2 regions of the Shewanella sp. AS16 genome follow, and region 1 is predicted to be linked to the other one. Evidence: riboswitches for the same ligand, from Rfam matches in the RefSeq annotation. Region 1 holds a riboswitch; the other holds the start of a gene.

Evidence for each region. Region 1 has a riboswitch for thiamine pyrophosphate ahead of LZP73_RS01170 (TonB-dependent receptor). Riboswitches for the same ligand answer to the same signal wherever they lie in the genome.
Region 2: another riboswitch for thiamine pyrophosphate. It lies ahead of thiC (phosphomethylpyrimidine synthase ThiC); the one in region 1 lies ahead of LZP73_RS01170 (TonB-dependent receptor).

Annotation. Positions count from the first base shown of each region.
Region 1 is NZ_JAKCLK010000001.1:243,307-246,725, forward strand. It holds gene LZP73_RS01170 (TonB-dependent receptor) at 1-1,799, opposite strand, end outside; TPP riboswitch at 1,854-1,963, opposite strand; gene LZP73_RS01175 (YcfL family protein) at 2,095-2,499, opposite strand; gene LZP73_RS21515 (PaaI family thioesterase) at 2,536-3,419, opposite strand, start outside.
Region 2 is NZ_JAKCLK010000006.1:17,421-20,839, reverse strand. It holds gene LZP73_RS14565 (hypothetical protein) at 1-906, shown strand, start outside; TPP riboswitch at 1,075-1,173, shown strand; gene thiC (phosphomethylpyrimidine synthase ThiC) at 1,368-3,335, shown strand; gene LZP73_RS14555 (bifunctional hydroxymethylpyrimidine kinase/phosphomethylpyrimidine kinase) at 3,339-3,419, shown strand, end outside.

The DNA of each region.
Region 1 (3,419 bases):
TAACCATCGTCATAGCTGTATTGGTCATATTTGGCCTTGAGCAAGCCAAGGGAGCCGTAGAGCTCCAGACTGCTGCTCAGATACCAGGTGGCTTCGGCTTCCAGACCATAGTTGGTCGAGCTGCTGGCATTGGCCGTGTACAACTGGAAATCGCCGCTGTTGGGAATTTGCACCGAGGCATCGACCTGTTGATCTTGTCTGTCCATGTAGAACACAGATACCCGGCTGGCGAGTGCGCCATCGAACCAGGAGCCGCTGTGGCCCAGTTCGTAATTGTACAAGGTCTCGGAATCGAAGTTGCGGTACTGGCTCAATGCCGCCGGCAGATCCATGTTGAAGCCGCCCGACTTATAACCGCGGGACACCTTGGCGTAGAGCATCTGATCCGATTCGAATTGATAGCTCACAGACACATGGCCGCCCCACAGGTTTTCCGAGGGCGAGAAACTGTTGTCGGCTTGCTTCGAATCATCCTGATAATCGCTCTGCCAATGCTCGAAACGCACACCGGCGGAATAGTGCCACTGGCCCAGGTAGGTATCCAGTTGGGCAAAGCCGGCCAGCTTGGTGGCGTTGTAATCGCTGTTGAGGTTGCTCACATCCAGGGGATCCGGACTGTAGCGCTGCTCTATCTGTAACGCATTGGCTTCGGACAAGCGATTGTAATAGCCGCCGAACAACCAGTCTGTGGTGCCGGCGAAAATCCGCCCTGCCTGGCTGGACAGCAATCTCAGCTCCTGGGTGAAATTCTGCCTGTCGGCGGTCTTGTCCCACCAATAATCATAGACACAGGGCGCACCATAACAGCTCAGGTTGGCCCAGTATTCGGGGTTGGCCCAGTCGCCGTCGTAGGCCTGACGCTGCTTGGTGTCGGCGAAGCTGGTGCGCGACTCAAGTGACCAATTGTCATTGGCCTGCCAAGTCACTTTCAGGCCAGCGGCCGTGGTGTCCTGGGTATCGACACCGGGTCTGTCCGAGTAGGTAGTGTCGCCGTTGCTGTCCAGGGACCAGGCATCATAGCCATTGTCAAAATTGCCCTGCAACAGGGTGAAATCCAGCTGCAGTGCATCCGTAGCGTACCAACGCAACTTGGCCTTGGCCGACAGCTCATCACGGGCATTGGTATCGTCGCGTCCCAGGTAGGCGTTGTCCATGAAACCATCTTCCTTATGGGAAGAAACAGACACCCGCCCAAGCAAGGTCTCGTCGGCATTCAAGGCGCCGCTGGCATAAGCCCCGGCGCTCCAGAGAGCGTCTGTGCCCAGGGTCAACTCGGCGCCGGCTTCCGTCACTGCGGTTGGCTCGGCACTCTTGAGGTAAATCGCCCCGGCCAATGCATTGCCCCCGAACAAAGTGCTCTGTGGGCCACGCAGCACTTCCACCTGCTCTATGTCAAACAGATTGGATGCCATGCCCAGGCCGGACAAGTCAATGTCATCGATGAAGAAGCCGACCGAAGAGTTGGGCGCGCCCTGGTATTCTTCCTGATCGCCGACACCGCGAATTTGGAAATACCTGGCCCTGGAGCTGCCGCCGGACCAGTTCATGTTGGGAATGGCATTGAGCACATCCTGGAAGTTTTGCCCGCCATCGTCCAGCAAGCGCTGGCGATCCAGGACGCTGAGACTCGCAGGTACGTCTTCGATGGAGGTGGCACGAAAGTCGGCGGTCACAACCATGACGTCCATTTTTTCTTCGGGAAGGGTTTCGGTGAGCGTGGCGGTTTGCGCCAGTGCGGCCGGAGACAAGGCGGCTAAGATAGCCAGTGACAGCACAGACTCGGGTTTCAGGGTAAACATAGGACCTCAAATATTCAGTTTGAGATCCGGCAAAGTGTAAGCGATTCAGAAGTGCGCAATTGACAGGCCCATTCCTACGCCGGTATTAGCCGGATCAGGTTCTAAGGGTTCATCGTTCGACATCTCAGTTCGGTGCTTGGCACAGAACACCCCTTGGCGCCGGCAAGTATACCCGAGTTAGGCAACAAGATGACAGGTTTGTATCACCTTGATGTGGAACTCATTGCGGCAAAAAACAAAACGCCGGCAAAGCGGCGTTTTTATCTTCAGTTGGCCACCAACGACAGGGCCTGCCTCAGTTGGAGATGGCTTCCCTGACATAGACTTCGAAGGCGACCGCATTGGCATTGGGTGCCAGCGCATTGACCTGCAGCTGCTGCTTGCCATGCAGCTTGAGCGGCTTCCAGCTGCCGGCCTCCCCTTCCAGGCTATAACCGCCGGCATCGAACCAGGTGAACTTGTACTGCAAATGCAGATCTGTGCCTACCTTGCTGGCAACGACCGCCGAGCCTTGCAACAGTCCGGCCTGCAGCCTGCTGCCGGCATGCTCGACCGCCACCTGGCGGGCCAGGCCGGCATTGTCTACCCTGACGTCGCCGGCGGAATTCACTGCGACCCCGGCGGTATGGGGGGCACAGGCGCTTAAGCCAACCAAGGCGGATGCCGCCATGGCCGCCAATAACAGATATGTCGCTTTCATCTCTACTCTCCCTGTTTGCTTAGCTTGCTCGATACACTAGTCGACCAGGAAGTGAGCCCTGGCGGTAGCGATCAACTGTTTGCGGTTGGTCTGCCAACAATTGATGTTGACGTTGGCGACCCTGCGTCCCTGACGGGTGATGCGGCATTCGGCGAAGGTATCCTTATGATAGCCGGCCCTCAGGTAGTCGATGGAGAAATCCACCACCTTAGGCACCTTGGAGGTCTGCATGAACACCATCAGCTGGACTATCGCCGACATCTCCATGAACCCGGCTATCACCCCGCCGTGGATCGCCGGCAACACGGGATTGCCTATGTTGTCGTCCTTGGCCGGCAATTTAAACACCAGCTCATCACCGAAACGCTCCACCGCCATGCCGACAAACTTGGCATAGGGCACATGCTCCAGCAGGTGACCGAAATCGTTCAGCTCTGTGGCGCGTTTGACTATGCCCTTGACATCCAGCGGGCCTTTCACATCCAGGGCGGGATGGGACTGGGTCACGCTGGCCTCGTTGGCCTGGCCCTTGTCGCCGTCCTTGCCCATCAGGGCCTTGCGAAACTCATCGCCGACCATCTCAGGGCTGATGCGCATGAAGGACCCCACGGCATGGGCTATGGGATCGTCTATGCTGTCCTGGTAGGCGATCGCCCGGGTGAAGGCGATGCTGGAGGCCAGCTTATAGCATTCGGCGAACGCATAGACAGGCTTGTTGGGCTCGGCCGGTTTCATATAGTCGACCCGCAAGTCCAGGGTCGGCGAGATCTCCAGCGAGGCAAACTTGTCGAAGATGGCACACACCACGGCGCTGCCACAGGCGGTGTCCATCAGGGTGGTAATCACACCACCGTGGATCACCCCTGTATCTGGGTAACCTATCAACTCTTGACTGTAGGGCAGCTCGATCAGCACATGAT
Region 2 (3,419 bases), on a different contig from region 1:
CGCGGCCTGGGGCGGTTGATGCGTCTGGGTCCGGCTAGCCGAATCTCGGGCATAGGTTTTGTCACCCTGGCGCTTGGCTTGCATCTGTTGCTCTTGTGGCTGGCGCAGGCGTATTGGCGCCTGCCCGAGCGTCCGGTCGCGGCGGTCAAACCGCCCAAGATCCAGGCCTACCTCTTGTATGCACCCGCCGGCCAGGCCGTTCCCCCTGAGAGCCAAGCCGCCGAGACTCATGCCGCCGAGAACCAGGCCCAGGAGAGCCAAGTCGTCGAGACTCATGTTGCCGGGAGCCGGGCCACAGGGACCCGGCCGGCCGCAGAGACGCCAGCTGTTGAGCCCCAGACGATTGAAACTGAGCCTGCCGAGCCCGAGCCCGAGGCGCATTTTATCTATGATGTGGCCGCGCCGGCGCCGCCTCCGAATGAAGCTGAAGCTTGGGTGTTTTCCCCGCCTGAGACAGATACTAGGCTGCTGGTGCCTGAGGCCAGATTTACCCCGACACCCCCAAGAGACGCAGTGGCTCAGGACTTGTTCAGCCGGGATGCGTCCACCCTGAGTTATCTTCAGCGTCAACGCCGCCAGGCACTGGACACCTTGGTACGGCAGGAGGCGGATGCCTTTACCGCCAAGCGTTCCATGAGCGAGATGGATGCTGAGATGGAAGTGCTGCTGGTGCCCAATGCCGACGATTTCAGCAAAGCGACGACCCTGGGCAACAAACTGGATCCCAACCGTATCGTGCGCAAGGGCGATACCTGTTACCGGGTGGTCAAGGTGGGCAACCAACTTAACCCTTATGCGGAAAACCTGGGTTACCCCTTCGACTGCAGCGGCAAGAAGATGAACCAGGATATTCAGGATGCCATAGACGCCAGATGGGCGCAGATGCATGTCAAGCAGCACAAATAATGCCACTATTGCCATCTGTTTTATTCATTCATATACCAATTTTTTATAATTATGTTTATTTAAGTGTTGTTAAACAATATCTTATCGAATCTATTTTTTTGCTTTAACGTCTGTTAAGGCCGAGTAAATTTTCCTTGTTCATGGTTCAGGCTTCTGTCTATACTGAGGCACATCTTGTCGGAGTGCCTTAGGGCTGAGACCGTTCATTCGGGATCCGTTGAACCTGATCAGGTTAATACCTGCGAAGGAAACAAGCGTAATAACGCCAATGAAAGTCATGTAATGAAACTCATATGATGTTCGTTCCGGGCGCGTTTTCAAGCAACCGGATGAGCCGTGAAAACGGCCTCGAACCCAGAGGCGTTATTTTCGCAGCACAGGCACTGCCCGGCTGCGTCTGCTAATCAACCACTCAAGTCTCCAGACAAGCAACTCCAACTTACTCAGAAGTGAGATTGCTTATGTCAAATCGTCGTGAAACCCGTGCCCAGGCGCAAGCCTTTATCGATACCCTGAAACCTTTGCAGCACCCCAATTCCGAGAAAATCTATCTCGGCGGCAGCCGCGAGGATCTCCGCGTCGGCATGCGGCAGATACACCAGAGCCCGACCCTGATTGGCGGCAGCGAGAGTGCCCCCCTCACGGAGGAGAATCCACCGATAAGGGTCTATGACTGTGCCGGCGCCTATTCGGATCCGGCCGCAGACATCAATGTGCGTCTGGGGTTGCCCAAGCTGCGTGACGGCTGGATCGCCGAGCGCCAGGATACAGAGCGGCTAACGGTTGTAAGCTCAGAGTTTACCCAGCAGAGATTGGCCGACGACGGCCTGGATCACCTGCGTTTCGAGGCCTTGTCCCCGCCGCGCCGCGCCATTCCCGGCCGCTGTGTCACCCAGATGCACTATGCGCGTCAGGGCATCATCACCCCTGAGATGGAATACATAGCCATTCGGGAAAACATGGCCCGCGCCGAAGTCGCAGAAGGGGTGCTGACCCAGAAAGCCCAGGGCGAGGCCTTCGGGGCCGTCGTCGGTGAGCTGATCACCCCGGAGTTCGTCCGCGATGAAGTGGCCCGCGGCCGCGCCATCATTCCCTTGAATATCAATCATCCCGAAGCCGAACCCATGATCATAGGGCGCAACTTTCTGGTGAAGGTCAACGCCAACATAGGCAACTCGGCGGTCACTTCGTCCATCGAGGAGGAAGTCGAGAAGCTGGTGTGGTCGACCCGCTGGGGCGCCGATACCGTGATGGATCTCTCCACCGGACGTTACATTCATGAGACCCGCGAATGGATAGTGCGCAACTCTCCCGTGCCCATAGGCACAGTGCCCATCTACCAGGCGCTGGAGAAAGTCAATGGCGTGGCCGAAGCGCTCAACTGGGAGATCTTCCGCGACACCCTGATAGAGCAGGCGGAGCAGGGGGTGGACTACTTCACCATACACGCAGGCGTCTTGCTGCGTTACGTGCCCATGACCGCCAAGCGCCTGACGGGCATAGTCTCCCGCGGCGGCTCCATCATGGCCAAATGGTGCCTGAGCCACCACGAGGAGAGCTTCCTCTACACCCATTTCCGTGAGATCTGCCAGCTGTGCGCCGCCTACGACGTGTCCCTGTCTCTGGGGGATGGCATGCGCCCGGGTTGTATCGCGGATGCCAACGACGAGGCCCAGTTCGCCGAGCTGGAAACCCTGGGAGAGCTGGTCAAGATCGCCTGGGAATACGATGTCCAGACCATAATCGAGGGCCCTGGGCATATCCCCATGCAGCTCATCAAGGAAAACATGGACAAGCAGCTGGCCCATTGCGACGAGGCACCTTTCTACACCCTGGGGCCCCAGACCACGGACATAGCCCCAGGCTATGATCACTTCACCTCGGGCATAGGGGCGGCAATGATCGCCTGGTATGGCTGTGCCATGCTCTGCTACGTCACCCCCAAGGAGCATTTGGGGCTGCCCAACAAGGAAGATGTCAAGCAGGGGTTGATCGCCTATAAGATCGCCGCCCATGCCGCCGATATTGCCAAGGGGCATCCGGGCGCTCAGGTGCGCGACAATGCCTTGTCCAAGGCCAGGTTCGAGTTCCGCTGGGAAGATCAATACAACCTGGGGCTGGATCCCGATACCGCCAGGGCCTATCACGACGAATCCCTGCCCCAGGAGTCGGCCAAGGTGGCCCATTTCTGCTCCATGTGTGGCCCCAAGTTCTGCTCGATGAAGATCACCCAGGAAGTGCGCGACTATGCCGCCGCCCAGGAGGCGCAAACCCTCACGCAACACATCTCCGTGACTCAGCCCGGTGATCAGGCCGGGTTAGCGGCGGCGATGGCGCAGAAGGCGGCGCAGTTCAAGGCCTCGGGCGCGGCCATCTACCACCCGGTAGGCGAGCTTGCGGATCCCCTGGCACTCGAGTCGGAGCAATAACCTATGGCAAGCAAAGCCCCGGCCCCTATGCCGGCGGGTTCGCGACCCATAGTCTGGACCATAGCGGGTTCTGACTCGGGCGGC